DNA from 3 places in the Lysinibacillus sp. NPDC092081 genome. Region 3 is predicted to be linked to each of the others. Evidence: a T-box and tRNA genes for the amino acid it is inferred to sense, from the RefSeq annotation. Region 3 holds a T-box; the other regions hold tRNA genes.
The links. A T-box is a leader RNA that pairs with one kind of tRNA and senses whether it is charged. The one in region 3 lies ahead of argS (arginine--tRNA ligase), so its partner is inferred to be a tRNA-Arg.
Positions count from the first base shown of each region.

Region 1 (11,082 bases), on a different contig from region 3:
CGGAAAGAAGAGCAGCCGACGGAAAGAAAGGTCAGAGCGATGGAAAGAAAGGCCAGAGCGACGGAAAGAAGAGCAGCCGACGGAAAGAAGAGTCAGAGCGACGGAAAGAAGAGTCAGAGCGACGGAAAGAAGAGTCAGAGCGATGGAAAGAAAGGCCAGAGCGACGGAAAGAAGAGTCAGAGCGACGGAAAGAAGAGTCAGAGCGACGGAAAGAAGAGTCAGAGCGATGGAAAGAAAGGCTAGAGCGACGGATAGAAACGTCAAAATGATGGATAGAAAAGCCAAAGTCGTGGATAGAACAACCAAAGTGAAGGATAGCCCCATCAAACCATACATAAATTTGAAGTCGAACAAAAAAAGGCATCTCAGAAATAAATCTGGGATGCCTTTAATCTTTTTATTTACGATCCATAATTTGGTCGATTAAGCCGTATTCTTTTGCACGCTCAGCAGTCATGAAGTTATCGCGGTCTGTATCTCTTGCAATGACTTCAAGTGGTTGACCAGTGCGTTCTGATAAAATACCATTTAATTTTTCACGTAAGAATAAAATACGTTTTGCAGCGATTTCAATTTCAGTTGCCTGACCTTGTGCACCGCCAAGAGGTTGGTGAATCATTACTTCAGCATTTGGTAATGCGAAACGTTTACCAGGTTCACCAGCAGCAAGTAGGAAAGCACCCATAGATGCTGCCATTCCAATACAAATTGTTTGTACTTGTGGCTTGATAATTTGCATTGTGTCATAAATTGCCATACCAGCAGTGATAGATCCACCTGGTGAGTTAATGTAAAGAAAGATATCTTTTTCTGGATCTTCTGCTTGTAGGAATAGAAGTTGAGCAACAATTGAGTTAGCAACGTTGTCGTCAATTGCGCTTCCTAATAGGATAATACGGTCTTTAAGTAGTCGTGAATAGATGTCATACGCACGTTCACCGCGACTTGTTTGTTCAATAACTGTAGGAATTAAATTCATGTTAAATCCTCCTTAGAAAACTAAATTCGAATACTTTTGCTGAAAACTTCCATTGTATTTCAGCTGTATTCTTATCATACACATTATAGTCAGGGAAGGTCAAATATTAACCCTGTTAAAGTGAAATAAATTAAAATAATTTTATCTTGGCTTAATTGTAGCTGTCGCATCGCTTTCGCTCAGATAAACAATGTTGGACACGCAGGTGCTTTCTTAGGATGTGAAATTCTTAGCCTGAGTGCCTTTATTTCAGTAGGTGTTTTTACACTTACTGGATGAAGATAAAAAAAATTTAAATGTTTTGCATTCTATAGTTGAATTATGGGCAATACGTTTGTATAATTGGTAAGGTCACATAAGTTAAAGTACAGTACACTATTTTGTCAGGTATGCTTCAAATGAGGGTTATCTACATCATGCTTTTCGTAAAGCCTAGGGTGAGTACTTTTTTTTTGTGTTCAATTGCCCTCGTGGTGTAATGGATAACACGTAAGATTCCGGTTCTTGCACTGGGGGTTCGATTCCCTCCGAGGGCGCCATTTTACTGATTATTTGATATACTGTTATAACTCAATTCTCCTAATAAGTAGTTTAGCAGCCTGCTTAGTGGGGAAAAGAGAGGGTAAATAATGGGAATGTTTCCTAGTAGGCATTATTCCCGCATTTGTTCCTTTCAAATCTTTTAAAAAGCAACAACTCCAAATTATTTTTTAGTGAACATACCGTACGTGAAGACTAGTGATACTAGTCGAAAAAAAGAATCCTATCTGAGGGGATTCTTTTTTTTTTGCAAAAAAATACATCTAACTTTAGCATCGATTGTGAATGTATAAATATTCATAATTGGTGCTATTTTCATTTTTTAATACCGCTTTATTCTAGATAATCCAAATGGAATAAATTTTTATGAAAAAACAATTACTTTTATGCAAAATGTTATTGTCTAAAAAGAATAATGTTACTATAATTGACCTAATAGTCTAAAATTTCCGAATTGGTAGAAATATTAATTGTGTTTCGGGAAATATTGAAATAGGGGGAGTAGCTATGAAAAGAAGTTTATCTATGTTACTGGTAGTTGTAGCAGCATTTGTACTAGTTCTAGCTGGGTGTGGTGCAAAAGACAAGACATCGTCAGGTAACGTGCCATCCGAAGATGGAAATAGTAAGAAAGTTTATAAAGTAGGAACAGAAGCGACATTTGCACCATTCGAATCGCTTGACGATAAAGGAAATATTGTAGGATTAGATTTCGATATTTTGCAGGCGATTGCAGATGAAATGGGCTTTGAAGTAGAGTGGCAAAATATTGGCTGGGAGCCTGTCTTCCAAACTATTAAAAATGGGGAAACAGATATTGGTGCAGCAGGAATCTCTATTAATAAAAAGCGTAAAGAAACGTTTGACTTTACAGAGCCATATTATGAATCTCAATTATTAATCGTTGTAAAAGAAGATTCCAAGATTAAATCATTAGCTGATTTAAAGGATAAAAAGATTTCAGTACAAATTAATGCTACAGGTCATGAAGCTGCGAAAAAGCTACAAGGTGATTCAAGTCCAAATATTATGGCGTTTGAAAATCAGCCGGTTGCTATCAAAGAAATGCTAAATGGTAACGTGGATGCTACGATTGGTGATAATGCGGTAGTTTATGAATATATCAAAGCTCATCCAACAGAGAAGCTTAAAGTAATCGAAGATGATGCATTTGAAAAAGAATACTATGGATTTATGGTTCAGAAGGGGAATACTGAACTTTTAAACAAATTAAATGAAGGTCTGAAAAAAATTAAAGAGAACGGTAAATATAAAGAAATTACAGGTAAAGACCTTAAGTAATAAACGTCTACATGATGGGGCTGTCCTAAAAGAAATAAAGAAATTCTATATATTGATATAAGGTAAAAATCCGTGTAGACTCCTACGTGAAAAAGAGGGCGAAACGTAGCAGAGAGGGTTGTAAAACTGATTTTGCGACAGGAGCATACTGAAGCGGATTTTTACTATTTACAAATATGCTAGATTTCTGATGAAGGACTTTTTAGGCAACTCCTCATTTAATTTTTAAAAGGGGAAGTGGGGTTTTCGGATGGACATCTTTGACTTACGCTGGGACATAGTCTGGAACTACCGAGATATGTTTATACGTGGTATTGGTGTGACGCTAATTTTAACACTTAGTGGTTATTTTGGCGGAATCCTTTTAGGGCTATTTTTAGGACTTGGAAAATTATCAACTAGAAAATGGGTTTATTGGCCATGTAAACTATATGTAGATTTATTCCGTGGTACACCGATGCTCGTACAAATTTTATTAATTCACTTAGCGTTGATACCGACCATTTTTGGACATTCATTAGGCTATATGGTTTCAGGGATTACTGCGCTTATTTTAAACTGTGCGGCATATAATGCAGAAATTTTCCGCGCGGGTATTCAAAGTATTGCTAAAGGGCAAATGGAGGCAGCTCGTTCTCTTGGCTTAACACATAACCAAGCGATGCGAAAAGTTATTTTGCCACAAGCTTTTAGACGTATGATTCCGCCGTTAGGTAATGAATTTATTGCTTTATTAAAAGACTCATCTTTAGTAACTGTTATTGCGGCACCGGATATTTTATATGCAAGTAAGATCGTGGCCGGAGCTAGCTACCGTTTTTGGGAACCATATATAGTTGCAGCGTTACTCTATTTAATTTTAACGTATGGAGTAACAAAGATTGTAGCGTTTGTCGAAAAACGACTTAGTAATAGCTATGTCCCTCGTAAGGCAGAAGGGCGGGAAGCACGATGATTAAAATTGAGAATTTACACAAATATTTTGGCAAACTAGAAGTGTTAAAGGGCATTGATTATGAAATACAGGAAAAGCAAGTTGTCTGTGTTATAGGTCCATCAGGCTCAGGTAAAAGTACGTTTTTACGTTGCATCAATATGCTAGAAGAAGTAACAGATGGTGCAATTTATATCGAGAATGTGAAGATTAACGAGCCAAAAACAAATATTAATGCTATTCGTGCAGAAGTAGGCATGGTGTTTCAACAATTTAATTTATTCCCGCATATGACAGTCATAGATAATGTCACGATGGCTCCAATGCAAATCCGAAAAATGAGTAGGACAGAAGCAGAATCACTTGGACATGAGCTGCTGAAAAAAGTCGGTCTTGATAGTAAGGCTTATAACTATCCTGAGCAGCTTTCAGGTGGTCAGCAACAACGCGTTGCCATTGCCCGTGCTTTAGCGATGAAACCAAAAGCTATTTTATTTGATGAGCCTACTTCGGCACTAGACCCCGAAATGGTAAAAGAAGTTTTAGATGTAATGAAAAATTTAGCGGCTGAAGGTATGACCATGATAGTAGTAACACATGAAATGGGCTTTGCCCGTGAAGTTGGAGATCGTGTTGTCTTTATGGATGGTGGCTATATTGTCGAAGAGGGAACTCCTCAGGATATTTTTAGTAATCCACAAAATGAACGAACAAAAGCATTTTTAGGAAAAGTTTTATAGTTCATTAAATAAGAGCAGTCCCTTGTGATATTGCACCACATATGGGACTGCTCTTGTTTTTTATCATTAATGAAGGGGATTTGTTGTAGTGCCGTATGCATTAAGCATCGTTTGCATATCTTGTTGAGAAAATTGAGGTACTTGATAATAGCCATGCATATTTTGGTAAATAGATAATTCGTATGCCATTTCAATGCAGTTGGGAATACTATCTGCAACAACACGTCGGACAACAGGGTTTGTAGTTTCTGTTGCTGAAGCAGTCATACCTTTTGCCACACCTTTTTGAGCGCCAAGTAAGAAGCCAGAAATAGCTTCATCATTGAGCTCATTAGCATTTTGCATCGGCTTTTTAGGTTGGCCAGGTTTTATTCCATATTTAAAATTATTTCCTGTCTCCATTTGATAGCGACCTGTAGGAACAGATGGATCATGACCTGTGTTATAAGATTCCACAATAGTGTTATACATACCTAATGTGAAATTATATTGACGATCCAAAATGCTAAGCAACTCTGTGTCCTTAACCTGTGGACGTAAAACAATGGATTGATTCATACAAGCAATGATTGCACCGATTGTTTCATGCAAGTCCATTTGCTCATGTCCACCATGATTTGGGCTTTGTTGTTGGTTGAATGATGTTTGATTTGATGATTCGTTTTGAAACGATTGTGTCAAAAAAAGCGCCTCCTAAATATCATAGTTTGTTACAGTATTAAGTATGGCACGTTAGAAAAATTTCATACGGTATTAATGCACTTGCATATATGTAGAATAGAGATGTTTTTTTGCTGCACATTAGTGGTAAGAATAATGAAAGGCTTATCACCAAAATGTGGATGATAGCTAAAAGAAAGCGAAGGAGGTTTTAAAATTGAAAAAAATATTTGGACCTATAGGAATTATCGTTATTATTTTAGTTGTATTGGCCTTACTATTTATTCCAAAATACAATAGCCTTGTAACGGCCGAGGAAAGCGTTGATTCGAAATGGGCTCAGGTTGAAAATCAGCTACAGCGTCGCTACGATTTGATTCCGAACTTGGTAGAATCAGTAAAAGGATATGCCAACCATGAGAAAGAAGTGATCGCTAGCATTACAGAGGCACGAGCGCAAATGGGAAGTGCACATAGTCCAAAGGAACAGGCGGTTGCCAATGATGCATTGACCGGAGCACTTAGTCGATTGCTAGTAGTCGTAGAAAACTATCCGAATTTAAAGGCAGATGCAAATTTCCGTCAATTAATGGATGAATTAGCTGGGACAGAAAATCGCTTAGCTGTTGCTCGAGAAGACTACAACAATGAAGTGCAGGCTTTTAATAAAACGGTCAAACGTTTCCCAGGCAATTTAATTGCAGGGATGTTTGGTTTTGAGCAGAAAGAATACTTTAAAGCAGCTGCGGGTGCTGAAAAGGCACCATCTATAGATTTTGGCAGTTCAGGTAAACAATAATGAAACGGTTGATAATCCAACTTGCTATTGTTGGTATCATGTTTATTTTATCTATAAGAATGGCAGATGCCTCAATGCCGACACCGATGAAAAATACGTATATTCATGATTTTGCTAATGTTTTATCTTCATCTATGAAAGAAGAGCTCAATCATTATTCAGAGCAGCTAGACAAAGGTACAGGAGCCGAAATTATGGTCGTAACCATAGATAATATTAACGGAGAAGAACCAAAAATGTATGCAACAAAAATGATTCGTTCATGGGGCATTGGCGATGCAAAAAAAAATAATGGTGTTTTAATTTTGGCAACGTTTGGGCAGGGCGATGGCAATAATGATGTCGTCATTGCTGTAGGTCAAGGTCTCGAAGGAGCATTACCTGATGGCAAGTTGGGGCGCATTTTGGATTCAGCGTTTTATCCAAATGCAAGAGCTGGAGAGATTGATAAGGCATTTAAAGCTACGTACGCTGAAGTATTTCAAACTGTCGCGCAAGAGTACAATTGGGATGGAGAGATGCCTAAGAATACAGCTGACAATGAAAAAATGCCAACGTGGATGATTATTTTAATCGCTATTATCGTACTTATTGTTTATACATTTATTTCTAATGGTAGAGGAGGCGGGCCTCGTTCTGGTGGACGTGGCGGACGTGGCGGTTTTCCAGGCGGTTTCGGAGGTGGCGGCTCTAAGGGCGGTGGCTTTGGAGGATTCGGAGGCGGCTCATCTGCTGGTGGAGGAGCAAGTCGGAAATTTTAACTTCTTTCCGAATCAAGATGCAATTATTCTGATTTAAAAAGTGAACTCATTGCAGTTCACTTTTTTTATTGGTTTAAAAGGTAATTATGTTAAAATATTATCAATAATTGACAATAAGGGTAAAATTGCTATAATTTAATTATATCGACAAACGATATAACATGTACTGATATAAGGAGGAATTATTTTGAAAAGAAGGTTTTTGTCAGCATCATTAGCGGTTATTTTAACGACATCTGCGGTCATTCCAGTATCTATGCAGGAAGTGCGCGCTGCCAATGAAACTAGTAGTCAAGTAGAAGTAAAAGAGGAACGTCTATCTGCTAAGGAGTTTCTAAATTTAACTGTAACAGCTCTAACATTCCAACATGGATCAGAGACAATGCGTCAGCAAATCATTGATCAGTGGGTAAAAGGCGAAGAATTAAAAGATTTAAGTGTCCATATTAAACGTGATGAAGCGGCACGTATTTTAGTAAGAGCTTTAAATAAAGAGGAAAAAGAGGCAACACTTGCTGAGTATCAAGAAAAAGCAAATAAGCTGGGTTTATTTAACGGTCTGTCAAATAGTGAAACGATTTCTAAACAAGATGCAGTCAAAATATTAAACAATGCTAAAAATGTGAAAAATGGTGTAAGCAATAATGAAGGCGTGAAAGAAATTTCCGTCGAAGATTTTATGAAAAATCCAGGAAACGTCGGCTATGAACTTTCACCAGATGGCAATTACATTACTTATACTGCAGCATGGGAAAATCGTTCAAACGTTTTCGTAAAAAAAATGAATGACGATAGCGAGCCAGTACGTGTATCTAATTCAAAGGATCGTGATATTGGGGGATTCTTCTGGAAAGATAATAATTTACTATATGTAAAGGATAAAGGTGGCGATGAAAACTTCCACATTTATTCAACAACATTTAATGGTAATGAGGAAAAGGATTTAACACCTTATCCGAATGTAACAGTAGGGTTATTAAGTAGCTTAAAAGGCGTTAAAGACGAAATCCTTATTATGATGAATAAAGAAGATGCAAAAGTCTTTGATGTCTACAAGCTTAACCTAAAGACTGGTGAAACTACACATGTTGCGAAAAACCCAGGTAACATTACTAGCTGGATAGCAGATCGTGATGGAAATGTACGTATGGCAGTTGCTTCAGATGGTGTAGTAGGCACTGTTCTATATCGAGATTCAGAGAAAGATGAATTCAAGCCATTTATTGAAATGGAAGAAGGGGATGAAGTAACGCCACTTGCTTTCACTAAAGACAATAAACATATTTTGGCGAAGTCTAATAAAGGAAGAGACAAAGTAGAAGTAGTTAAATATGATTTAGAAGGTAAAGAAGAAGTAATTATGTCCAACTCAGAAGTGGATGTATCGGGTGTATTATATAGTTCTGAGAAAGATAAAGTATTGTACGGTGCATATGTATCAGATAAGACACATTATCAATTCTTTGACGAGGACTTTGAAAAACTATTCCGTAAAATTCAAAACAAATTAGGTGTTCATGAAAGTGAATTAGGTATTAATGATTACAACAAAGAAATGACAAAATTCATTGTCAGCGTTTCTAGTGACACTGTTTACGGAAAATATTATTACTACGATTCAACAACAGATGAAATGACAGAATTGGCGACGTTAAGCCCTTGGTTAAAACAAGAGGAGCTTGCAGAAATGCATCCAATTTCATATAAGAGTCGTGACGGCTTAACGATTAACGGTTATTTAACATTACCGAAAAACAAAGAGGCTAAAAATCTGCCACTTATCGTCAATCCACACGGTGGTCCATGGTACCGCGATGCGTGGGGCTTTAACCCAGAGGTACAGTTACTAGCAAACCGCGGTTATGCAGTACTACAGGTGAATTTCCGTACTTCAACTGGCTATGGAAAAGAGTTTTTAGAGGCTGGTTATAAACAATGGGGTCTAAAAATCCAAGATGATATTACAGATGGCGTACAATGGGCAATCGACCAAGGTATTGCAGACCCTAAACGCATCGGAATTTACGGTGCATCCTTTGGAGGTTATGCAACTTTAGCTGGTATCACTTACACACCGGATTTATATGCAGCAGCAGTTGATTATGTAGGTGTATCAAATATCTTTACGTTATTAAATACAATTCCTCCATATTGGGAAACATTGCGCAATATGTGGTATGAGCGTGTAGGCGATCCAGAGAAGGATAAAGAACTATTAACAGCCGTTTCACCTGTCTTCCATGTGGATAAAATTAAAACACCGTTATTTGTAGCTCAAGGTGCAAATGATCCACGTGTAAACAAAGCTGAATCTGATCAAATCGTTGAAGCATTACGTGCTAGAGGCGTTGATGTGGAATACATGCTGAAGGACAATGAAGGCCATGGTTTCCATAATGAAGAAAACAGCATTGAATTCTATAATGCAATGCTAAAATTCTTAGATAGCCATCTAAAAAAATAATATGAAAGAAGACTGTGCAGGAAGTATCTTGCACAGTTTTTTCTAGCTAGAGGCCTAATAGAATAATCCATGCACCCTAGAACTTTGCTGTTTTAGGGATAGGACTAATCAGTTGTGGCTTTTGTAAGGGGGCATTACACACAATCTTGCTATAATAGCTCTTAAGGGAGGTGCTGTAATTGAACGTGAAATTTTTTAGTCGAGATAATTGTGGACTTTGTGTAGAGGGACTGCATACATTAAAGCTAGTACAGGAAGATATAGATTTCGATATTGAAATTATTAATATTGAAGAAGATGAGAGCATACATGAAAAGTATATGTTAATGATTCCGGTAGTGGAAAAGGATGGGCAAGTGATACAATACGGCAATTTGGATTACGCAACACTTATGGAGCATTTGTGTAGCGAATAACAAAGGAGGATCTGCTTATGTACATACCAGCGGCTTTTAAAATGAAGGATATTTCCGAGATGATAGAAGTTATCCAGGAAAACAGTTTTGCAACACTCTTTTCGACTCACGAAGGAATGCCCTTTGCTACACATCTTCCGTTATTGTTGAATGACACAAAAGATTGTTTAATTGGGCATTTTGCAAAAGGTAATCCTCAATGGAAGGATATTGAGAATCAACAGGTTTTAGCAATATTTCATGGGCCACATTGCTACATATCTCCCTCATGGTATGAAACAAATCATGCTGTCCCAACATGGAATTATGTAGCAGTACATGTTTATGGAGAAATCGAGCTTATTGAACACGATGATGAATTAATGACCTCCTTTAACAACATGATTAAAAAATATGAACATCATACCAGCACTTATAGTCTAACTCAGGTAGATGAGCAGCTTGTAAGCAATCTAAACATAGGAGTTCAGGGCTTTAGATTAAAAATCTTAAGTATGGAAGGTAAGAAGAAGTTAAGTCAGAATCATTCTAATGAAAGACAGCAATTAGTGATTCAAAAATTAGAAGAAATCGAACATACCAATGAACAGCAAATCGCTCGTTTAATGAAGCAAAACAATAAGTGAATCCTAAAAATTCCGTATTTCCCCTGCTCTGTATGTGGCAGTGAGGAAGGAGCGGAATTTTTTAATTTCTTTCAGCTGATGTCCAAACATCCGCTGAAATAGAGGGACTCAGTCTAAAAGTGTGAAAACGCTTGAGAGACCAACATCGGCATAATTGATTGTTTGCTTTACCCAATTCTTTAGCGGTAATAACTACAATTCACAAATTGTTCAATGTAAGCGTTTAAAATTTGAACAGTTTGTGAAGACCTTCACATTAGGCTTTATTTTTAAAAAAATAGGAGTAGAATAGGAATCAGTAAGAGGTTGTTATAAAACAGTTTATCAATAGTATCACATTTTTAGTGATTGTTATATTACAAAAACGTATAGTTGAAGGGAGATTTTACAATGTGGGTTATTACAGTATTTGAGAAAAAGGACGTTCGTATTTTTGAATACACAAATAAAAATGAAGCAACAAAAGCTTTGGGCGGATTTAAGAAAAACGCAATTTTATCTTTCACAAAATAAGCTAACAAAAAATTCGTAGCCATGACAATTTGGTTACGAGTTTTTTATGTTGAAATACAAATGGTTAAGAGATCTAGTAAACGTTGGCTCTTTATATGAGGGTGATTTCCGTTCCAGGCTACTCGCTTTGTTGCTGTCGCTTCGCTTTCGTACAGAGCAAAGCTTCCTGTGGGCGAGCGTCGAGCCGCTTCCTCCCCAATTCCTTACCACCACATTTTGGACATTCTAATGCTTTCATAGAATTCTTCAATTTGAAACCCTTCCCTATTTATGTAAGTCAATATTTTTATGATAGATTCTTATCTATTATTACGAATGAAATGTAAAATGGCTCCATTTTATTCAACG
Region 1 is NZ_JBIVRU010000009.1:26,384-37,465, reverse strand. It holds gene ACIQLB_RS14325 (hypothetical protein) at 40-243, shown strand; gene clpP (ATP-dependent Clp endopeptidase proteolytic subunit ClpP) at 398-979, opposite strand; tRNA gene ACIQLB_RS14315 (tRNA-Arg) at 1,444-1,518, shown strand; gene ACIQLB_RS14310 (basic amino acid ABC transporter substrate-binding protein) at 2,027-2,821, shown strand; gene ACIQLB_RS14305 (amino acid ABC transporter permease) at 3,072-3,776, shown strand; gene ACIQLB_RS14300 (amino acid ABC transporter ATP-binding protein) at 3,773-4,495, shown strand; gene ACIQLB_RS14295 (spore coat protein) at 4,562-5,176, opposite strand; gene ACIQLB_RS14290 (LemA family protein) at 5,373-5,954, shown strand; gene ACIQLB_RS14285 (TPM domain-containing protein) at 5,954-6,715, shown strand; gene ACIQLB_RS14280 (S9 family peptidase) at 6,903-9,179, shown strand; gene ACIQLB_RS14275 (glutaredoxin family protein) at 9,359-9,595, shown strand; gene ACIQLB_RS14270 (FMN-binding negative transcriptional regulator) at 9,613-10,221, shown strand; gene ACIQLB_RS14265 (hypothetical protein) at 10,612-10,734, shown strand.
Region 1: it has a tRNA-Arg gene. The T-box ahead of argS (arginine--tRNA ligase) is inferred to sense a tRNA for this amino acid. The anticodon was not compared.

Region 2 (11,082 bases), on a different contig from region 3:
AAAGGCTGTTTAGTTACCTTATTGAAAGCATTTAGTATTTTTATAATAATCGGTGAAACGATTCTTTTTGTTTATATTGCAGTTAACGGATGTGGTGATTTTTGTGATTGAAAGTGAAACGTCACCAGCGTCACTTCTAAGCTGTTTGGGAAGAAACGATTTACTTTTTTCTTTCCTTTCCCACACTTAACGCACGAAACATGGGCAATTTCCCCCTATATTCACTGCACACGAAGACACATATTTGACACATATAACACTAGCTGTTAAAGAATCTTGAATCAGTGGTATCACTCGTTTAAGTATCTTCAATTATATAAGGCGATACTTGTTTAATAAACTTGAATCAGCGGTATAACGAGTTAAAATCATCAAAATTAGTAAGACGTGAAATCATAGATAAACGCAGGACTATTTAATCAATTTTCAGGGGATTTGATGGTGTTTGTCTTACTTTAGGGGGTTTTCACGGACATATTACTGAGAAAATTAGATAACGGTAAGCTTAAAGTGAATTAACAGTTAAAGCGTTATAAGTTCAAAATATCCTTCTCAAAGCTAAAGCTTTTCGAAGCTTAACTACTAAATGAAATTAGTAATTGTTAATCTGACAAATACAAATACATTTCAGAATAAAGACTAGTTAATACATAGTTAATTAAAGATTTTGCAGCCACTTACTTCAAGTTGTTTCAGAATGACTGACAACGCTTGTCCAATTGCCACATCATTACGTTTTACTTCACGTTTTCTAACTTGAATTAACGGTTGTTCAATTTGGATATCAAATATCCCCTTCTTTTTAGTCAAATGAAAAAAGCACCTCCACCTATAATTCATTAGTACAGAAACTCGACTGACCGAGTACTGTAAAATTGAATCATAAGCGAAAGTGCTTATTTCTCTAGATATAACGTTGTAAAACTGGACGTCCCAGGAGGGATTCGAACCCCCGACCGACGGCTTAGAAGGCCGTTGCTCTATCCTGCTGAGCTACTGAGACATGATGTTATGTAGTCCATATAAGGACAATATTTATTATATGTGCTTAATATCATAATGTCAACATTAATTTTACTATGAAGGCAAGGTTTGCCTCATATTAATATTATATGATTTCATGTACCCCATTATGCCCACTCTCAGCTCTTCTTTTGCTAAAATAATGAAAAGCAATAAAACTGGAGGAAGCTATTATGTTTAAAGATTTAGTTGTCGTCGTAACTGGCGGTGCGCAAGGGATCGGCAAAGGCATTGTACTTACGTATGCAAGAAATGGTGCCAATGTAGTTATTGCCGATGTAAATAAAGAATTAGGTCAGGAATTGGAAAAAGATTTACTTAAGCAAGGTTATTCTGTTCTTTTTGTTCAAACAGATGTTACGAAAGAACAAGACATCGTTTCTTTAATGCAAAAAGTTGTTAATTATTTTGGTACTATTCATATTTTAATTAATAATGCGGGTAAATTTCAACATAAATCTCTCTATGACGTAACGTTGGACGAATGGAACGATATCATCCAAACTAATTTGACGAGTGTCTTTTTGTGTTCGAGAGAGGCTGCAAAAGTTATGCGAGCTAATGTCAATGGTGGCTCAATCGTTTCTATAGCCTCTACACGCGCTGAGAGGTCTGAGCCCCATACCGAAGCCTATGCAGCAACAAAAGGCGGTATCGTTGCATTAACACATGTTTTAGCGCGTTCTTTAGGTCCAGATCATATTACGGTTAATTGTATTTCGCCTGGTTGGATTGAAACGGGTGATTATGAACAGCTCCGTAAGATTGATCACGAGCAGCATTTATCGTTGCGTGTAGGCGTACCTGAAGACATTGCACAGGCTTGCTTATATTTAACTAGCCCCACAAATAATTTCGTCACAGGCATTAATTTAACAGTTGATGGTGGGATGACAAAGAAAATGATGTATGAAGAGTAGGTAACACACTACTTTCAATCAATGAACAAAAGCAAACCAGATTCACTAAGCATTTTTGAATCCGGTTTCTATTTTTGGCGAATAAATTCTAGCCTCTTTACTCTTCGAATAATGAGCAATAGGTTGAATGCCTTGTATAGATTCCTTCACAAATGGAGCTAGTGTGTTGCTTTCAATGTTAATATGAACTCGTTGTAGCTGCCATGGCATATGATCTATATCTATGCGAACTAGAGAACTCTTCCACTTCGACCAAGAATGATAACGTTCCACTAACCATTTATCAAAGGTCGAAGTAATTATTTCACTGGCAGTCGGTTGATATGAAATTTTCAACCTCTCATCTAGTGCACCATGATATAAACTTGTAAAAGAAAAATTGTTCCCTGTTTGGTTTAAAGCTATTTTTGAATGGCGATATGATAAACTGCCCTTTGTAGCTATTTGTACGATAAAACGATTCGTAACATCTAAGTTAAAGAAATAGATACCTTTCATGCCATTATATGTAACATATGTCCGGACATTAAGCTGCAAATGGGAACCTACTCCTGGTAATGGTGGTAGATATCTCAGTCGTTGTCCTTTTACTTTAAAAAGGACAACACTAAGCCAAGCGTTATTTTCATAGAGATCCAGTTGCAACTCTTGCGGAATGTACTGCTCTAAATCCTTAGGTGATACTGGCCAATGTAGAAACAACACATCTTGCCATATTTGCGTCAACATCCACGATTTACTCCACATAAAATAACTCCTTTCTGTAGTTAAATTCTTTCCTACAAAGGAGTTATTCAAACGAAAATGACTATTTTTGTTCTGAATCTAATGTTTCTATTTCAACATATCGGTAATATAAATTGCGCAGTTCGGATTCTTTATAATTGCCTAAATGACTTTTATATTGTGGATGCACCAAAATACCATGATCTCGAAGTTGCTTCACAAACCAACCTTTTGAATACTTATGCACTTTACACATTCCCTTCACTACTATTCATTACATAGCGTATGCTCAGGAATTTGTGTAGTGACAATTTTTACAAAATAAAAAACGAAGAATTTATCCTTCGTTTTTTATTTTGTACCCACAAAGATTTTCCTTGGCAATTGTACTTTCAACTTATGTGCCACAAAAAGTTCGATATGGTTGGTTAGATTGTGTTGGTAATGTCGCGTATTTCTGCTGCTCCTTAGAATGTGCAAACGGAAGAGCAAGAGCATCCAGTAATCGCTCCATTACGCTATAGTCTTCCTGTTCAACTGCAGCCTCTAAAGCTTCTTCTACACGGTGATTTCGTGGAATTACTGCTGGATTATGCTCACGCATTAATTGTTGAGACATATCTTTTGTTTCTTGTTGTCTTTCTAGTCTTGCAAGCCAATTCTTATGCCATTCTTTAAATTCATTTGTACTAAATAACGTTGATTCATCAAATTTATCGAAGGTTAATGCGATAAATGTATTTGTATAGTCTGCTTGATGTTGCTGCATTAACTTTAGAAGCTCTTCAATGAGTGCCATGTCCTGATCTTCTTCGTTGAATATCCCAAGCTTTGCTCGCATACCTGCTAGCCATTTTGCATAATACAATTGAGGGTACTGCTTTAGAGCCTCTTGAGCTAAGTGTATAGCATCTTCCTCATTTTCATGGATTAACGGTATTAATGATTCAGCCAGTCGTGTTAAATTCCATCCTCCGATATTAGGCTGGTTCCCGTAAGCATAACGGCCTTGTCGATCAATAGAGCTAAATACTGTCGCTGGATCATAAGTATCCATAAAGGCGCAAGGACCATAATCAATCGTCTCACCACTAATGGTCATATTATCAGTGTTCATGACGCCATGAATAAAACCAACTAGCTGCCATTTTGCAATGAGAGATGCTTGTTTCTTTATAACTTCCTGTAGAAGGGTTAAATAACGATTTTGAGCTACATCAGCATTAGGGAAGTGACGTTCCAAAGCATAATCCGCCAAAGCTTTCAGCTCCTTCTCAGATCCAAAGTTCGCTACATATTGGAAAGTCCCAACTCGCAAATGACTGCTTGCAATACGCGTTAAAACTGCACCAGGAAGCTCGGTTTCGCGGAGGACAATTTCGCCTGTAGTTACGACAGCTAAACTTCGAGAGGTTGGAATACCAAGTGCATACATGGCTTCACTAATTATATATTCACGTAGCATTGGACCAAGTGTTGCTCTGCCATCTCCGCCACGGGAATAAGGCGTTCTTCCTGAGCCTTTTAGTGCGATATCCAAGCGTTCATGAGTTGGTGTTAGCTGTTCACCTAATAACAGTGCTCTTCCGTCTCCAAGCATATTGAAGTGACCAAATTGATGCCCTGCATAAGCTTGTGCAATGGGTGTGCCACCAGTCGGATTGTTGTTACCTGCAAAAATCTCTACCGCTTCCTCGCTTTGCAAAGCATCGATGTTTAATCCAAGTGAATTGGCAACTGATTCATTTAACATTATTAACTTTGGTGAACGAACTGGATTTAAATTGATTGATGTATAAAAAATGCTTGGTAAGCGGGTATAGCTATTATCAAAATTCCATCCTATTGTATTGTCCATGTTGTCTCCCTTCGTTACGTTTATATTTATTTTTTCTACTTCATCATAAACAATTCATAGCCATTTTTTCCATTTAACTTATTTCAGCGGGTCAAACATCCGCTGAAATAAATTAAAGCCTCCGGTGGATGTCACGAAAATCGGAAAGGAGTTCTTTGTGCAAGCACAAAGCCGATTCCGGACGCAATTATGCCAAGGCATAATTGATTCTTCACCAATCAGGCCAGGATAAAACAAAAAACGCTTAGAGTTCTAAAACTTAAGCGTTTTTGTTACATCATTTTCGCATAAACTTGTGGGTGGAAATACAGCTATTATCATCCGTCAAGAACTTTACTTCAAAATACGTATCTTCAACCTCTACAAGGGTAAAGCTTTTTTCTTTACGACCACGTGGTTTTAATAAACTCCCCGGATTTAAAAATAACACATCATCAATCATTTCTGCCCCAAGAATATGAGAGTGACCAAAGCACGCAATTTGTGCGTCTACCTCTTTGGCACGATATGATAAGGATAAGATTGATGTTTTAACATTGAATAAGTGGCCATGTGTTGCAAAGACTGTTACGTCCTCTAAATCGAATACTGCTTCATCAGGAAAGGCTTTATCGATATCACAATTTCCTCGTACTTTCTTCATGCCATCCAGCGCTTTATGTGAGAAAGGAAGCTCACTATCTCCACAGTGAATCAAAGCATCAACATTTGGGTAAAAGCTACGTACTTTTTCAATCACATCACTATCGCCATGTGTATCACTCATGACCAGTATTTGCATGGATATCACCTCTTATTTTATAAGACTTGGCAATTGTTCCTTCAACTTACGAATCGCATTCCCGCGGTGGGAAATTGCTCCTTTTTCATCGGCAGTTAGCTCTGCCATCATACGGTTTAAGCTTGGGACAAAGAAGACTGGATCATAACCAAATCCGTTTGTACCACGTTTTTCGTGTGCAATGACACCTTCACAAGTACCAAAAACTGTTGTCGTTTCAAAACCAGGCCCCGCAATAGCGATGCAACAGCAGAAGCGGGCTGTACGCTTTTCATCTTCGACATTTTTTAGGTTTTCTAACAACTTAACCATGTTTGCTTCATCATCATGATCACCAGCATAACGTGCAGAATAAACACCAGGTTCACCATTTAATGCATCAACAGCTAAGCCACTATCATCAGCAATAACAATTGTGCCAAGCTCTTTTGCCAATGCTTCTGCCTTTAAGATCGCATTTTCCTCAAAAGTAGTGCCTGTTTCTTCTATTTCCATCTCTGGGGCAACATCAAACATCGTTACTACTTCATAACCAAGTGGACCAAATAATGCTTCGAAATCTTTTGCTTTTCCTTTATTTTTCGTTGCAATGACTACTTGTTTCATGTTATTCATTTCCTCCCACTTTGTTAGCCAATTCACCTAGTGTCTCTTTTTGAAGTGCAATCAATTGTTGAATGCCTTCTTCACCTAACGCCAGTAGTTCATTTAACTCTTCACGAGAAAAGGTTGCTTCTTCACCTGTCCCTTGTAGCTCAACAAATCGTCCTGCTCCTGTCATGACGATATTCATATCTACAGCAGCAGCGACATCTTCAACGTAGTTTAAGTCTAAAATTGCCCCATGATCCTCTACAATACCAACACTCGTTGCAGCTAAATAGTCTGTCACCGGAAATTTCGCTAATTGTTTTTCTTCTGCAACCTTAGCAATTGCCTGTGTCATCGCTACAAATGCTCCTGTTATTGAAGCTGTACGTGTCCCTCCGTCTGCTTGAATCACATCACAGTCAATCCACACAGTACGCTCACCAAGTGCTTCTAAATCAACGACAGCACGTAATGCACGACCGATTAATCGTTGAATTTCCATTGTACGGCCATTTACTTTGCCACGAGATGATTCACGTGCTGTACGCTGTGCTGTTGCACGAGGTAGCATTGAGTATTCTGCAGTGATCCACCCTTTGCCTTGTCCACGTAAAAACCCAGGAACCTTATCTTCTATCGTTGCTGTACAAATTACTTTCGTATTGCCTACTTGAATTAACACTGAGCCTTCTGGGTGCAATAGATACTCACTATCCATTTTCACAGGTCGCAGTGCATCTATATTTCTTCCATCAAATCTTGTCATAGTTTTCGTTCCTCCTAAAATCTTTCGCGCACTCATCTTAACATAATTTTCACCTTCAAAAAAGTGCTCGGTCCCTTATGTACAATGCTAAAAACGGCAAAAATCAGCCTAGCCCCCTAGCTAAGCTGATTTTTTATTTTAATGTCATACGTTTTATATGAAGAGTACCTTGCTCAAGCCAACTTTCAGCTATCGAACGGAAAATTGGAACAGAACCAGTTGCATAAAATTTATGAGCAGGCACAGCGTCTGGGTCAGCCAAAGTACCATTATACGCAAGCATTTCTTGAACATCCTTTGCTGTTTCCTCAGCGGAAGATAGCACAAAAACTTCTTCTCCTACAACAGCTTCAATTTGTTTTTGCAAAATTGGATAGTGCGTACATCCTAGTATGACCGTATCAAATTGTTCGTTTTTTATCGGTTTTAAGCCTTCCGCAATTAATTTATTTGCAAATTCACCTTTATATTCGCCACTTTCTACAAGTGGTACGAATGTAGGGCAAGCAAGTGGAATAATATGAGTTGAAGTATTCAGTGAAAGTAAGGCTTCCTCATACGCCCCACTTTTAATTGTACCTTCTGTTGCAAGCACAACGACTTCATGTCGCTTCGTTTTCTTTACAGCTGCACGTGCGCCAGCATTAATAACGCCTAGTACCGGAAAAGGCATATTTCTTTGTAAACTTTCGAGTGCTACTGCAGTCGCTGTATTACAAGCAATGACGAGCATTTTGATATTCATTTTCTCTAGTGCTTTAGCCATTTGCCAAGTAAAATTTCGTACTTCCTGACGAGTTCTTGGACCATACGGACATCTTGCTGTATCACCAATATAATAGATCGTTTCATTTGGTAATAGCTTCATTATTTCTTTTGCTACGGTTAAACCGCCTACTCCTGAATCAATAACGCCTATCGGGGCATTCATACTTTCCGCCTCAATCCTGTTTCATGTGTACATGTAGTTTTTCTAAATAGCTTGATAATTGCGCGACTTCTTGTTCATTAAAACCAACAAGCTTCTCTTGCAAATAGTGCTGTCTTTTTTCAATAACCTCTTGAATAATACGTTTGCCCTTCTCGAGAAGATGAACAACAACGACACGACGATCATTTTCGTCACGTACTCGCTTGACTAATTCATTTTTCTCCATTCGGTCCACTAGATCTGTTGTTGTACTAAAAGCTAAGTATAATCGATTTGACAAGTCGCCAATTGTTATATCTCCAAGCTCTTCTAACCACTGTAATGCAACAAATTGTGGCGGCGTAATCGCATATTGTGAAACAATCTCTCTTCCTTTTTGCTTCACAATCGCCGCTATATAGCGTAATTCCTTTTCAACCGTTGCAACGGTTTCAGGTGAGTGCTTTGTTACTTCATCCGACATATAACTATTTCACTCCTAAAAATACGTTGAATAGTTCTATTTTGTCGTTTTTTTTCTGAAATAGCAAGTGTCCAATTAGTCTAATTTGAATTCTTCTAAGCGTAACAGCTCAATTAACGCCTGAGATCGATTCGTTACACCTAACTTTTGAATTGTATTGGAAATGTGATTTCGCACTGTTTTTTCACTAATACCAAGTTGCTCTGCAATATCCCTCGTTGTTTTTTCAGCTAATAAAAGCGCAAATATTTCACGTTCTCGGTTCGTTAAAAGAGAACGATGATGAGAGCCATTCATTTTCAGTTACACCCTCCTCCCCCGCACGTATTGTAACTTATGTAAAGGAATGGGGAGCGGTGACGGCTATTTTCATGAATATCTCGTGTTTCTTTAAAAAAATCGGAAATTGCTTCCATACATTAATGAATTTTATGTAAAAATGCAATTTCAACCGTCGAAATCATTGTTTATACTTCTTTTCCCGAGGGACTTTTTCGCAATAATGTAGAAAAATATTACTGTCAATCCATTATGCCTCGGCATAATTGCGTCCGGAGGCTTTAGATTCTGCTGAATGAAGTTAAAACTTTCTACAGATAACTTTCGCGATCCTATATGGACACTAAGTTTGCTATCTGAATTTTTGCTTCTTCAGATAGAGGTACACTCTTCCCAGTTCGAGGGTCCATTTGCACTACCGTACCACGCCCCGTAAAGCAAACCTCATCATGTTGGTTTTTCGCTAAGTAATGAATATCCATTGATGAGTTTCCTACTTTCGCTATCTTCGCATAAACTCTTAGCACATCATCAAAGAAAACCTGCTTCACGTAATCACACTGTAAGTCGGCTACAATCGGAATCCCCTCTACATGTTCATCAATTGCTGATGGCATTAGAACACCTAAATGACGGAAATAATCGATTCGTGCTTGTTCAAAAAATGTAAAGCTAACGGTATTGTTCATATGACCATACATATCCGTTTCTGAAAAACGTACACGGACCTCAATAAAAAATGCAAAATCCTTTGCCCATTCCTGAAAATCTCCGATATAATTTGCTTTCATCTTAACCATCCCCCTAATTTTCATTCGCTTCTTCCCAAAACAACAGATGGAATTAGCAAGTCATAAATGAATCTATATTCATTATAAAGGAAAATACTATATTATCATAGAAAACTCCAATTTTTTCTCGATTTATTCGAAATCTCCTTTTTTTTCAAAAACTCAACAATCCCCGTTCTATTTTTTGCTGTATTGAAGTCATCTTATTTAGTTTATTACTCTTTCTTGAAAATGCCCCTATTCAGAACTCGATATAATGCGAAACTTTAATCGGTGGGTCTTTCCAGTTAATCTATAAAATTGTTTTATATTTACATAAAAAAACCCCCTCACACATTAAGTGTAAGGGGGTTGGGAGTAATAGCTTGTACTATTAGTCTACGTAGTGGTCAGAACCGAAGAAGTTACGGAACATTTGCACTGAAGTTGCACGGTTTAATGATGCGATAGATGTTGTTAGAGGAATACCTTTTGGACAAGCAGCTACACAGTTTTGTGAGTTACCGCAGTTTGCAAGGCCTCCATCACCCATGATCGCATTTAAACGTTGGTCTTTAATCATTGCACCAGTTGGGTGAGTGTTGAATAGACGTACTTGTGATAATGGTGCTGGTCCGATGAATGAAGCTTTTTCAGACACGTTTGGACATGCTTCCATACATACACCACAAGTCATACATTTAGATAATTCATAAGCCCATTGACGTTTACCTTCTGGCATACGTGGACCTTCACCTAAATCATAAGTACCATCGATTGGAACCCATGCTTTAACTTTTTTTAGTGCATTGAACATACGCTCACGGTCAACTTGTAAGTCACGAATAACTGGGAAAGTTTTCATAGGCTCAAGTTTAATTGGCTCAGTCAATTGGTCAACAAGAGTTGAACATGATTGACGTGGGCGGCCATTGATAACCATTGAACATGCACCACAAACTTCTTCAAGACAGTTCATATCCCATGCTACTGGAGAAGTGTTTTCACCATTTTCAGTAACAGGATTTTTTTGAATTTCCATTAAAATAGAAATTACGTTCATACCATGACGGTAAGGCACTTGGAATTTTTGCCAGTAGCCATTGCCGCCTTTTGTATCTTGACGTAAAATTTCCACTTTGACCATTCTTCCAGTATTTGCTGCGATTTGCATAACTTTTAGTCTCCTTTCGCAGAGTAGTCACGTTTACGTGGTGGAATTAATGAAACGTCGACTTCTTGGTACGTGATGATTGGATCACCAGTAGTTGGGTCAAACTTCGCAATTGTTGTTTTTAAGAAGTTCTCATCATCACGGTTCGGGAAATCTGGCTTATAGTGAGCACCGCGAGATTCGTTACGTAGTAATGCACCTTTTGTCATTACTTTTGCTAGGTAAATCATATTTTTCAACTGACGCGTAAAGTGAGCACCTTGGTTACTCCATTTTTGAGTATCGTTGATGTTAATGTTTTCCCAACGTTTTTGGAATTCATCAAGTTTATTCAATGTATCTTGAAGTTGGTCGTTGTAACGTACTACTGTCATAGTAGCTGTCATCATTTCACCAAGCTCTTTATGAAGCAAGTAAGCGTTTTCTGTGCCGTCCATTTTCATGACAGCATCCCACTTAGCTTGTTCTTCTTTAACGCGAGCATCGAATACTTCTTGAGAAATATCTTCAGCATGCTTTTTAAGATGTTTAACATAATCTACTGCGTTTGGTCCAGCAACCATACCGCCATAGATAGCAGATAATAATGAGTTCGCACCAAGACGGTTTGCACCATGTTGAGAATAATCACATTCACCTGCTGCAAATAGACCAGGAATTTCAGTCATTTGGTTGTAGTCAACCCATAATCCACCCATTGAGTAGTGAACTGCTGGGAAAATTTTCATTGGTAATTTACGTGGGTCATCTCCTACGAATTTTTCGTAGATCTCGATGATACCACCTAGTTTAACGTCTAA
Region 2 is NZ_JBIVRU010000002.1:220,136-231,217, reverse strand. It holds gene ACIQLB_RS05875 (hypothetical protein) at 655-810, opposite strand; tRNA gene ACIQLB_RS05870 (tRNA-Arg) at 930-1,003, opposite strand; gene ACIQLB_RS05865 (glucose 1-dehydrogenase) at 1,197-1,943, shown strand; gene ACIQLB_RS05860 (YqjF family protein) at 1,989-2,690, opposite strand; gene ACIQLB_RS05855 (DUF2639 domain-containing protein) at 2,752-2,925, opposite strand; gene ACIQLB_RS05850 (protein adenylyltransferase SelO) at 3,067-4,527, opposite strand; gene ACIQLB_RS05845 (metallophosphoesterase) at 4,805-5,308, opposite strand; gene ACIQLB_RS05840 (XTP/dITP diphosphatase) at 5,321-5,914, opposite strand; gene rph (ribonuclease PH) at 5,916-6,665, opposite strand; gene racE (glutamate racemase) at 6,799-7,596, opposite strand; gene ACIQLB_RS05825 (MarR family winged helix-turn-helix transcriptional regulator) at 7,607-8,059, opposite strand; gene ACIQLB_RS05820 (helix-turn-helix domain-containing protein) at 8,135-8,356, opposite strand; gene ACIQLB_RS05815 (acyl-CoA thioesterase) at 8,671-9,129, opposite strand; gene sdhB (succinate dehydrogenase iron-sulfur subunit) at 9,503-10,282, opposite strand; gene sdhA (succinate dehydrogenase flavoprotein subunit) at 10,288-11,082, opposite strand, start outside.
Region 2: it has a tRNA-Arg gene. The T-box ahead of argS (arginine--tRNA ligase) is inferred to sense a tRNA for this amino acid. The anticodon was not compared.

Region 3 (11,082 bases):
AATATCTTTAAAGGGCAATATAAACGGCTGTGATACACCATTTTGCTTGCGTTTAAAATAGATGCCCACAAGTTCACCATTCTCTGCTTCTAGAACGGGGCTCCCGATAAGTATATTTTGATCTGCATCTATGTAATAAGCTGCTACTCTGTCACTATATTTTTTAATGATGTGCGGTAAGCTATCAACATAAACAGCTAACTGATTTAATTCGCCGTTATAGACAGTCGGCACCTTTACCGATGCGTTATATGGTACTTCTAAAATGGCCATATTATAAGCAGTAGATATATAGTGCACATCGGCTTCCTTAAGTTTGTCATTATTAAATTGTACGAGCGCAGTTGGCTTTGAAGATACAAGCGCACCATTTGTTACAATATAGAGCTTAGCGTCCTCTTTTTTAACAATGATCCCTGCACCGATTCCGTTTTCCCCAACTACTTTTACTTCCGGTACAATTTTTTCTTGCTTCTTCGTCACAACCTTTTCCGTTTTCACATCGGTCTTCTTAGTGTTAAACACCTCTGCCAATGTTTCATTTCCACAGCCCGTTAATAATAAAGCTGTTGCTCCAAGAATGAGCATCTTTTTCCGCATACTTTCACCAAAACTTTCTATCAATTATGCCCCGACGGATGTTTGTACACCTGTTGAAAAATAACTTCAAACTACATTCATCTCATCACCATAGAGGCAGAGAATTTCATTGCTGAAAGCAAGTTAAACATCTCTTCTTGTCTATCATAAACAAGGTTATATTATGTTTCAAGTTTACATAATAATATTATTAAAAATTAATTGTTATAAAAATAGTGCTCTCACCTTTTATTCAATCTGTTATACCTATAAAAAACGTCTCTTTTTTAACTTTGCTATGAAAAATGGCTTATAATTTGCGGTTAAAATGTTATTTAAAAAAAGACAGGCTTCCCCTAATGCAGCTAGTCATAAATTTTATAGACAATATATTGTCTTTTTTGTTATCATCATATTTAGACAATACATTGTCTAAAAGAAAGGAAATCATTATGAACCAAGAATTATTTTTAATGCAGCAAATATATTCAGCACTTTTTTCGCTTGGAAATAAAATTCAAGTACAATCCGATCAATATTTAGAAAAATTAACATCTAGACAATTTATGGTTATTTTAGCGATCGCTCATTTACCTGAAGATCAAACATCGTTCAACAATATTGCAAGAAAGCTAGGAACGACTAAACAGAATGTAAAACATCGGCTTTTCTCGTGTCTTATAGTTTTAGCTTTGAAAAAAAGACATGCACGTAAATTCGCGCATGTCTTGACATTATTTTTTCTTTAGCATAAATGTAGTAGCTATAATGCCAATCATTAATATTATAAAAATCATATAGGTAAATGTATGGTTACCAGTTACATCATAGCAATAGCCAATAAGTATAGGGATAATGGAGCTTATTACAAAGCCACCTGAAAGCACCATAGATGACCAGCTATTTGCTTCTTCATCATTTCTTGCCTCATCCAATGGTAACAATAAACCAATTGGAAATAAGCCACTTAATACGATACCTATTATGAATACAGCAATCCATAACAAAGATCCTGAGCCTGACCAAAGCAACACAAAGCCAAACACGCCTAATCCCCCTAATGAAAAGAGCCAGCCGATTCGACTTGACCATTTTTCCATTAGTATGGGGACCAAAATATTCCCAACCATTTGTACAATAGACATAAATGTTAGCATGGAGCTTGCAGCGACAAGGGAAAAGCCATTAGCCTGTAATATCGGTACTAGCCATGACATTATTGAGAAGAACAAAGATGTTTGTATGCCAAAGTAAATTAAAATGGTCCAAGCACGGGCATTTTTCCAAGGATTTCGTGCTGCATCTTCTGTCAATACACCTGTCTCTGGTAGCTCTTGATTTTGTATTGCTAGTATCCATATACAAAGAGCAATGATTGCAAGTATTGCCCAACTGCCAAGCGCTATCGTCCAGCTCGCATGAAAATGATTATAAAATGTTATTGTTAGTGCCGCACTCAATGTTGCCCCTGTTCCTATTCCAAATGAGTAAATACCAACCACGGTAGTAAAACGGTTCGGGAATTTTTTCTTTATATAAGCATTTAATATGGGTCCAATAAGTGCAATGGCAAATCCTGCAGCAAAGCTTGTAACTACAAGTAATACATAACTTTCTTTTAATAAACGTAGCCCATTTGCTAATGCCAGGATAATTATTAAAAGCGTAATAGCTGTTTTTGTTCCGAGTTTCCTTTGTAATGGTACTGCGAATGGTGCAAAGAGTCCCATACAAAACACCGGAATAGATGTTAAAAAGCTCATTTTGGTATTTGATATATGGAGTGATTCCAAAAGTACATTAAATAGTGGCCCTATTCCTGTGACTACTGGGCGCATATTGAGCGCAACGAAGAAAATACTAACAACCACAAGTACCATTGAAACACGCCATTGCTTTTTCTCCATACTTCCTAAAAACCTTCTCTCTATTAATACGGTTAAAAATTAACTGAAATCTACCATTATTGTCAGACCTCTGAATTCTCACTATTCCCTTTTACCATCTTTTCTAGCATCGGTCAATTAATGATGAAAATGTAGCTAGTATATGAACGTAGATGCGGCTTATAGTGCTTACATATTTTTAGGTGCAGCGATTCCCAATAATGCTAACGATTCTTTTAACACAACGGCTACACAATGACAAAATGCTAATCGTGATGTTCTTTGGCTGTCATCGACCAATACTTTATTTTGCGCATAATATTTATTAAATTGACGCGCTAATTGTAAGACATATTTAGCAATTTGCGATGGATCTGTTTGTTCAAAAGCGCTGGTGATTACTTTCGGAAACTGTTCCAGTAACAAAATGACTGGCCATGCTTGCTCACCTAACGATTCAAATGATGCTTCGTAATTATGTTCATTTGCTTTTTCCAATAGAGATGAGATACGTGCATACGTATATTGAATATAAGGCCCTGTTTCCCCTTCGAAATGCATCATATGCTCAATCGAAAACTCAATATCATGAAGACGGTCATTTTTCAAATCATTAAAAATAACCGCTCCCACACCTACCTGCTGTGCGATGTTCTCTTTATCCACTAGATTTGGATTTTTTTCTTCTATATTTCCCTTCGCCGTAGCAATCGCTTCTGTTAGTACATCTGCTAATAAAACGATCTTTCCTTTACGTGTCGACATTTTTTTACCCTCTTTTAGGATCATCCCAAAAGGCACATGCTGTAAATCTTTTGCCCAATCGTACCCCATCTTTTCAATGACGTTAAATAACTGTTTAAAATGAAGAAATTGTTCATTTCCTACAACATACAATATTTTTTTAGGGTCATATTGTTGTTTACGATAAAAAGCAGCTGCTAAATCACGTGTAGCATAGAGCGTGGCACCGTCGGTTTTAGTAATTAAGCATGGTGGCATATTGTCTATTTCAACGACATAAGCACCGTCAGATTTTACAAGCAGTTCTTTTTCTTCCAACTCCTTAACAACAGCGCCCATTTTGTCATTGTAGAACGCTTCCCCAGCAAATGAATCAAAGTTTATCCCAAGCAGTTGATAAATGGTTTTGAATTCTTCGAGTGATGCATCTCTAAACCATTGCCATAGAGCTAACGCCTCTTCATCTCCATCTTCTAATGCTTTAAATGCGGTACGTGCCTGTTCATTGAGAGTATCATCCTGCTCCGCTTCTTCATGGAACTTTACATAAATTTTCAACAATTCCTCAATTGGGGCGGCTTCAATAGCTTGTTGATCTCCCCATTTTCGATAGGCAACGATTAATTTCCCAAATTGTGTTCCCCAATCACCCAAATGATTAATGCGAATCGCTTTATAGCCGTTCTTCTCGGCGATGTTGCCCAAAGCATTGCCGATCACTGTAGAACGTAAATGGCCCATGGAAAAAGGCTTCGCTATATTAGGTGAAGAAAAATCCAACACTACATTCCCTTTTGACTCTCGGTGAGTCCCGTATAAATTTTTCTCTTTTACTATTTGGCTAAGCACTTGATGTGTAATCGTTAGCTGATGGTAAAATATATTGACATACCCACCTACTACTTGAACCTCTTGTATTAAATCACTGCTTAAATTGTTTTTTAGGTCGGATGCGATACTGTTTGGAGATTTTCTTAAGTTTTTTGCCAATGTAAAGCAAGGAAATGCCAAATCCCCTAAGTCCAAATTTTTCGGTTTTTCTAGTAAATATTGAATATCATTGACAGATAACTCATTATTTAAGGCATCAGCGATACTTTTCGCGATTTGTGTATGCATGTTCATTCTCCTTTCTCCTCTCAATTCATAAAAAAAAGCCCCCGTCTCTAAAAATAGAGACGAGAGCATAGTTATCCCGTGGTACCACTCTAGTTGCCATATAAATATGACCACTTTCCATTGTTAACGAGGTGACTCCCCGATATTCTCTACTACTAATTCGAGAATCTTCTCCAAAGTGCGTTTCATTTATGGCTGCTGCATTAGGCTCACACCATCCCTAATTCGCTTTCCAGTATCTCCATAAACTACTCTCTTTCTCATCGAATTTAACTGTAATTTCTGAATATCCTACACGAACTACTGATTAAAGTCAACAGTCTATTCAGAATTATCAAGAAGTTAGTGGTACATTAAAAATGTTCTGCTGAATAATTAACAATAACGCTTTTTTCAGCCCGCCATACATTTCGCACCTTATTTTTCTTGAAGTTATAGTATGAGAGTACGCTCTCTTTAGGTATTTCTAAAATACTATAACGTTTATTTTCATCAATTAGACTAGATAAAAAATAAAATCCGTCTTTGTTTTCATCGAATTTAACGGAGCGAATTTTTGCATAAGTACCATTACTGTCTAGTAGTGGTTTTACGGTGTTTGACTGGATATCTATTTCTACAACATGCGAAGTAGGATTGTCTATAGCTTCATCATAACTGATAATTACAGAGCTAGCATCTGGTGCCAATGATGCGCCACTAATAAATCTCTTTACATCGACTATATGTTTCATTCTTTGACCTTCAATATTATAAATATCTAAACTGTGTTTGATTGGCTGTAATTTCGTTTGATTTTTATTAGCCTCTGTGAGTTTCTTCTGATCTTCGTTCTCGGAGAATGAGACTACAATTAATTGATTATTATTCGGGTTATAATTAAAATCTAAAACACTTCTATCATTGTTTTCTTCTTCCCATATTTGTACTTTCTTTGTTTGAAGATTATAGGTAGCTATATGAAAATTTCTAAATGCATCTCTTAATAGCACTCTCATAAAGATGATTTTTTGCTCTTTGTCTATTTGGATAAAATCAACGTTATTAAATACAGTGGTTAACTGTTTTATTTGATTCGTGTTTAGGTCATTTTCAAATAATTGTATTGTATGATCTGATATGCCATCAGCAAAATACAATTTATTATTACCTTCAGAATAAGCGAAAGAAGTATAATCCGCCGTTTCCTTACTTAATAATAATTTACTTTTATTTTGTAGCTGGTCAAATTGATAGAATGTAAACTTCAAACTTTTAGGATCAAACACATTGATGTAAAGCTTAGATTCAGAAGAATTATAATCATCAATTGAAAATATTTTTTTACTAAAGACAATACAAATCATTGCGATGATTATCAAAATAAATAAAAATCTTTTCAAAATCCGCTCCCTTTCTACTATATAAAATTAAAAGGATCTATTCTGATAAAGTTTATATATTCTATATATGCTTTGAATAATAAATGTAACATGAGGATAAACGCATAATAAAGGATTAAATAAGTATGTAAATGTATGTGCAGAATAAATGAGAATTTACAAAAAAAAGCTACCAATTACAGGTAGCTAATTTATTATATTTCACAAGCCCATCCATCTCCATCACGATCTTGCTTTTTTTCATAAGCCTGGTGATCGAGGCCTACTTCATTTGGATAATCCTTACGAGACTCTGTACAATTTTAATATTTTGACTTGCTTCCGTTTGAGGGTTTAGTTTTTGATAAACTACTGGATTCTTTTGCAAACGGATTTTGAGAAGTTAAATATTAAGTGATATTTTTAACGACTTTACCGAAAGAATTCTCCTTCCTCAAGCGTTTAAACAGAATCTGCATCTTTATTCAAAAATATGCTACAAAGAACTTAGGTTAATACAATAATTTAACTTAAGCTAAACGTTGATTTAATAATGTTTATAGACTATGGTACATATTTCATGATATACTAGTGCCATTGTGAAAAAAGGAGGAACTTGCATGATTCAAGTAAGTAATGTAGGTCTTCGCTATGGCGATCGTAAACTATTTGAAGACGTAAATATAAAATTCACACCGGGGAATTGCTACGGTTTAATCGGAGCGAATGGTGCTGGTAAATCAACATTTTTAAAAATTCTTTCTGGTGAAATTGAAGCCCAAGAAGGAAACGTATCAATGGGTAAGGACGAACGTTTATCTGTCCTTAAACAAAACCATTTTGAATATGATGAATTCAATGTATTAGATACAGTTGTTATGGGGAACAAACGTCTTTGGGAAGTAAAAGCTGAAAAAGACGCTATCTATGCAAAAGAAGACTTTTCTGATGAGGATGGCATGCGTGCTGCTGAATTAGAGGGTGAATTCGCTGACCTAAATGGTTGGGAAGCTGACTCAGAAGCAGCAACATTATTAAACGGGTTAGGGATTGGCGACGAGCTTCACTATATGCTAATGGCTGACCTTGAAGGTTCTGACAAGGTCAAAGTATTATTAGCACAAGCTCTATTTGGTAAACCAGACGTTCTATTACTAGATGAGCCTACCAACCACCTTGACTTAAAAGCAATCCAATGGTTAGAAGAATTCTTAATTAACTTTGAAAATACGGTTATTGTCGTATCCCATGACCGTCACTTCTTAAATAAAGTGTGTACGCATATCGCGGATTTAGACTTCTCTAAAATCCAATTATATGTTGGGAACTACGACTTCTGGTATGAGTCTAGCCAATTAGCACAAAAAATGATGGCAGACCAAAACAAGAAGAAAGAAGAAAAGATTAAAGAGCTACAAGCATTCGTTGCTCGTTTCTCTGCGAACGCTTCAAAATCAAGCCAAGCGACTTCTCGTAAGAAAATGTTGGATAAAATCGAGCTTGACGACATTAAACCTTCTAGCCGAAAATATCCATTCATCAACTTCCAAACTGGCCGTGAAATCGGTAATGATGTGTTAACAGTGGATGGCCTTACAGCAAGCAATGAAGGCGAAACACTATTTAAAGATATTCGCTTTTCGATGAACAAAGAGGATAAAATCATTTTACTTGGTAATCCAATGGCAAAAACGGCTCTTCTTGATATTCTAATGGACGAAAGAAAAGCAGATGCTGGTACAGTCAAATGGGGCGTAACAACCTCTCAAAGCTACTTTGAAAATGATCACGATAAATACTTCGAAGGTTCAGAGAAATCATTAGTGGAATGGTTACGTCAATATTCTCCTGATGATGAAACAGAAAGCTTCTTACGCGGCTTCTTAGGTCGTATGTTATTCTCTGGTGAAGAAGTGAAAAAATCTCCTTCAGTTTTATCAGGGGGCGAAAAAGTACGTTGTATGCTATCTAAAATGATGCTTGCTACAGCAAACGTTGTTTTACTAGATGAACCAACAAACCACCTTGACCTTGAATCTATTCAAGCACTAAATGAAGGACTTATGCGCTTCAAAGGGGCAATGATTTTCACATCTCATGACCATCAGTTCATCCAAACAATTGCGAACCGTGTCATCGAAATCCGTGAAGACGGCACAATTTTAGATAAGCTATTAACTTATGATGAATTCCTAGAGTGGAAAGATAGCCAAGGCTTAAACTAATAACAAACAGGGTTCTCCTATTCAAAAAGGAGAACCCTGTTTGTTTATAAATGAGTCTAGCTATTATCTTTCCTTGTAAAAATAATGTACACGATTACTTTGTCGAGGTTGTCATTGCCACTTCCACTTGAGCGTCTGACATGCGTTCATCTTCTTGTCCTTTCTCGACAGTTTCTTCATATAAAGTGATCGTCCGTGTATCAGGCGAAAATACGGCAAGTAACAGTGATATTAGGAGCCCCGCCATCATCAATCCACCAAATAAATACGGAGATGCCCCATATTCTGTTGCTAAAGATGTCCAAAGCATTGGTCCAAAGCCGACGATTGCCGCAGCGATTTGATAGCCAAAGGATAGCCCTGTATAGCGAACATTCGCTGGGAATAATTCAGAGAAGAACGTACCTTGAGTCGCGAAAATGGCTGCCCATACGATACCTAGTAAAATGACTTGCAACGTAAAGAAATAAGTTGATTTGATCGGAATCATGACGAAATATGGAATAGCTAGCAGTAACATTGTGATAAGGCCACCAATATAAATTTTCTTTCGTCCAATAAAGTCTGAAAAATAGCCAACAAGTGGAATTGTTACAATCATTGTTGCGCAGCTTACTGTTAAAGCAAATAATGCGACATCCCTTGTATAGCCAATATACGTCGTCGCATACACTAAAATAAATGACATTAAAAATACATTAAAGAATCCGTCCCCTATTTTTAATCCAATAATGCGGAATATATCTTTTTTGTTATATTTAAATACTTGGACAATTGGTATCTTAGCTAATTCACCATTGTCTTTTTTGCGTTTAAATTCAGGTGTTTCTTCAATTCCGCTTCGAATCCATATTGCTAATACTATCAACACTGCACTAAATAGAAATGGTAAACGCCAACCCCAGACCATAAATTGCGCTTCTGTCGTTAATGAAGATATCAGTGTAAAACTAAATGTCCCTAACACTAAACCGATTGGTACACCTAGCTGTGGAATAGAACCAAAAAAGCCACGCACACCTTTTGTAGCCGATTCAGTAGCTAGTAACACGGCACCTCCCCATTCACCACCAAGTGCAATCCCTTGAATAAGTCGCAGTATTACTAATAGCGTTGGCGCGAGTAACCCAACCTGCGCATACGTAGGTAATAAACCAATCAAAAAAGAACTACCGCCCATTCCTATTAACGTAAGCATAAGCGAGGCTTTCCTTCCGACACGATCACCCATATGTCCAAAAATTATACTTCCAATCGGACGTGCCGCATAGCCAGCTCCAAACGTAGCAAAAGCAATTAAAATCGACACTGTTGGATTAGTCGAAGGGAAAAATAGGGTTGTAAAAACTAATCCCGTTGCCGTACCATACAAATAAAAATCGTACCATTCAATGATTGATCCTGCTAAACTTGCTAATAATATCTTCACATTTTTCATATAGCCCCTTCTCTCTACATTCAAATTTTTATATCATTCGCTTCAACTAAAAATAGCGTTACGTAAAACTTGCTTTTGAATTTTGCCGACTGGTGTACGAGGAAAATCTGTCACAAATTCAATACTATCTGGCACTTTAAATTTTGGGAGACGTTGCCGACAATGCGCAATTAATACCTCTTCACTTACATCAGAGCCAGCCTGTAAAATAACATACGCTTTAATAGCTTCATCACGCATCTCATCTGGCACACCGATGACTGCTGCTTCAAATACTAATGGATGCTCTGTTAATACACGCTCCACTTCATTCGCTGCTACATTTTCACCCGAACGTTTGATCATATCCTTTATACGATCAACAAAATAGAAATAACCATCTCCATCAATTCGTGCGTTATCCCCGGTTAGTAACCAGTTTTCTTTAATAGTGTCGTTTGTCGCTTGCTCGTTTTTAAAGTAGCCTTTCATTAGAGTTCTTCCTGGTACCCCTTTAACGGCAATTTGACCAATCTCCCCTTGATTCACGGGGTTCCCATGTTCATCGACAAGCTGAATTTCATAACCAATGCTTGGTCTACCAATGCTCATATTTTTCCGTATTCCAAATAGAGGATTTATCAGTGGAATCCCAACTGTCTCGGTTAAACCATACAGTTGTAATAACTTCACATCAAATTGTTCTTCAAATTGTACTAATTGGTGTTCTGCCACTGATTGTGCAAAAAGGACAAGTCGTAATGGATTATTCCTTGCCTCTTCTTCATAATCTTTCGCTAAAATCATACGAATAGGTGCGGCAAATAAAGAACCTACTGTTCCGCCTAATGCTTTTGCTTGTTTAAAATAACGCGAAGCACTAAATTTCTCCGTAACAGCAATGCCCGCCCCTACCATGATGGCAGACATCGTGGAGTAATATTGCGCATTCCCATGGAAAAGCGGTAAAACAATAAATGTTCGATCTTCAGGTGTTAAAGCGATTGAACGAGCCATTAACTCACCTGTGTAAATATAATTAGCATGTGTCACTTGAACACCTTTTGGTTTGGATGTAGTCCCAGATGTATAAAGCAATGCCACTATATCTTCTGACGAAACTGTTGGGAAATGCACATTATGATCGCTCTCATTTTTAATGAGCTCAGAGAAATATAAGACATCATCATCGTTATCTTGTTGTCTCGTAATAATAATATTTTGTATAGTTGGTGTTTTAGATTGAATACTGACAAACTTTTCAATATTGTCCTCTTCCGTAATTATAAGAACAGCTTCAGAATGAGATATAATATATGTCATTTCATATGCTGAAGATAAAATGTTAGTTGGCACCATAATGCCTCCAATTTCAGCAAGAGCATACCATGCTGTAAAAAACTCCATATTGTTTGGTAAATGCAACACAACATGATCCCCTTTTTTAATGCCCAGCTTAAGAAGTGCGTTACTGAAGCGCATTACCTCCTGATAAAAATCTCCATAATTTTTTTCAAAATAGATTCCCTTACTATCCTCAAAACGAATAAAACTTTTTTCAGGCTGTTGCGCAGCTCTCTCCCTTAAAACAGAACGCAACGTTCTATTACCAATTAGATCCATGATTTACACCCCTTTGAAATAGTTTCACAGACTATAGTCTGTATATTAATCGGCGTGACAATTATTTGTCAATGTTTTTTCTAACAATTCAGAAAATAAGTTAATTACATGATCGAGTATTATGCTAA
Region 3 is NZ_JBIVRU010000034.1:877-11,958, reverse strand. It holds gene ACIQLB_RS24275 (hypothetical protein) at 1-624, opposite strand, end outside; partial or broken gene ACIQLB_RS24270 (MarR family transcriptional regulator) at 1,032-1,238, shown strand; gene ACIQLB_RS24265 (MFS transporter) at 1,314-2,486, opposite strand; gene argS (arginine--tRNA ligase) at 2,655-4,334, opposite strand; T-box leader at 4,381-4,601, opposite strand; gene ACIQLB_RS24255 (hypothetical protein) at 4,682-5,710, opposite strand; partial or broken gene ACIQLB_RS24250 (excalibur calcium-binding domain-containing protein) at 5,905-6,000, opposite strand; gene ACIQLB_RS24245 (ABC-F family ATP-binding cassette domain-containing protein) at 6,310-7,914, shown strand; gene ACIQLB_RS24240 (MFS transporter) at 8,009-9,352, opposite strand; gene ACIQLB_RS24235 (AMP-binding protein) at 9,395-10,954, opposite strand.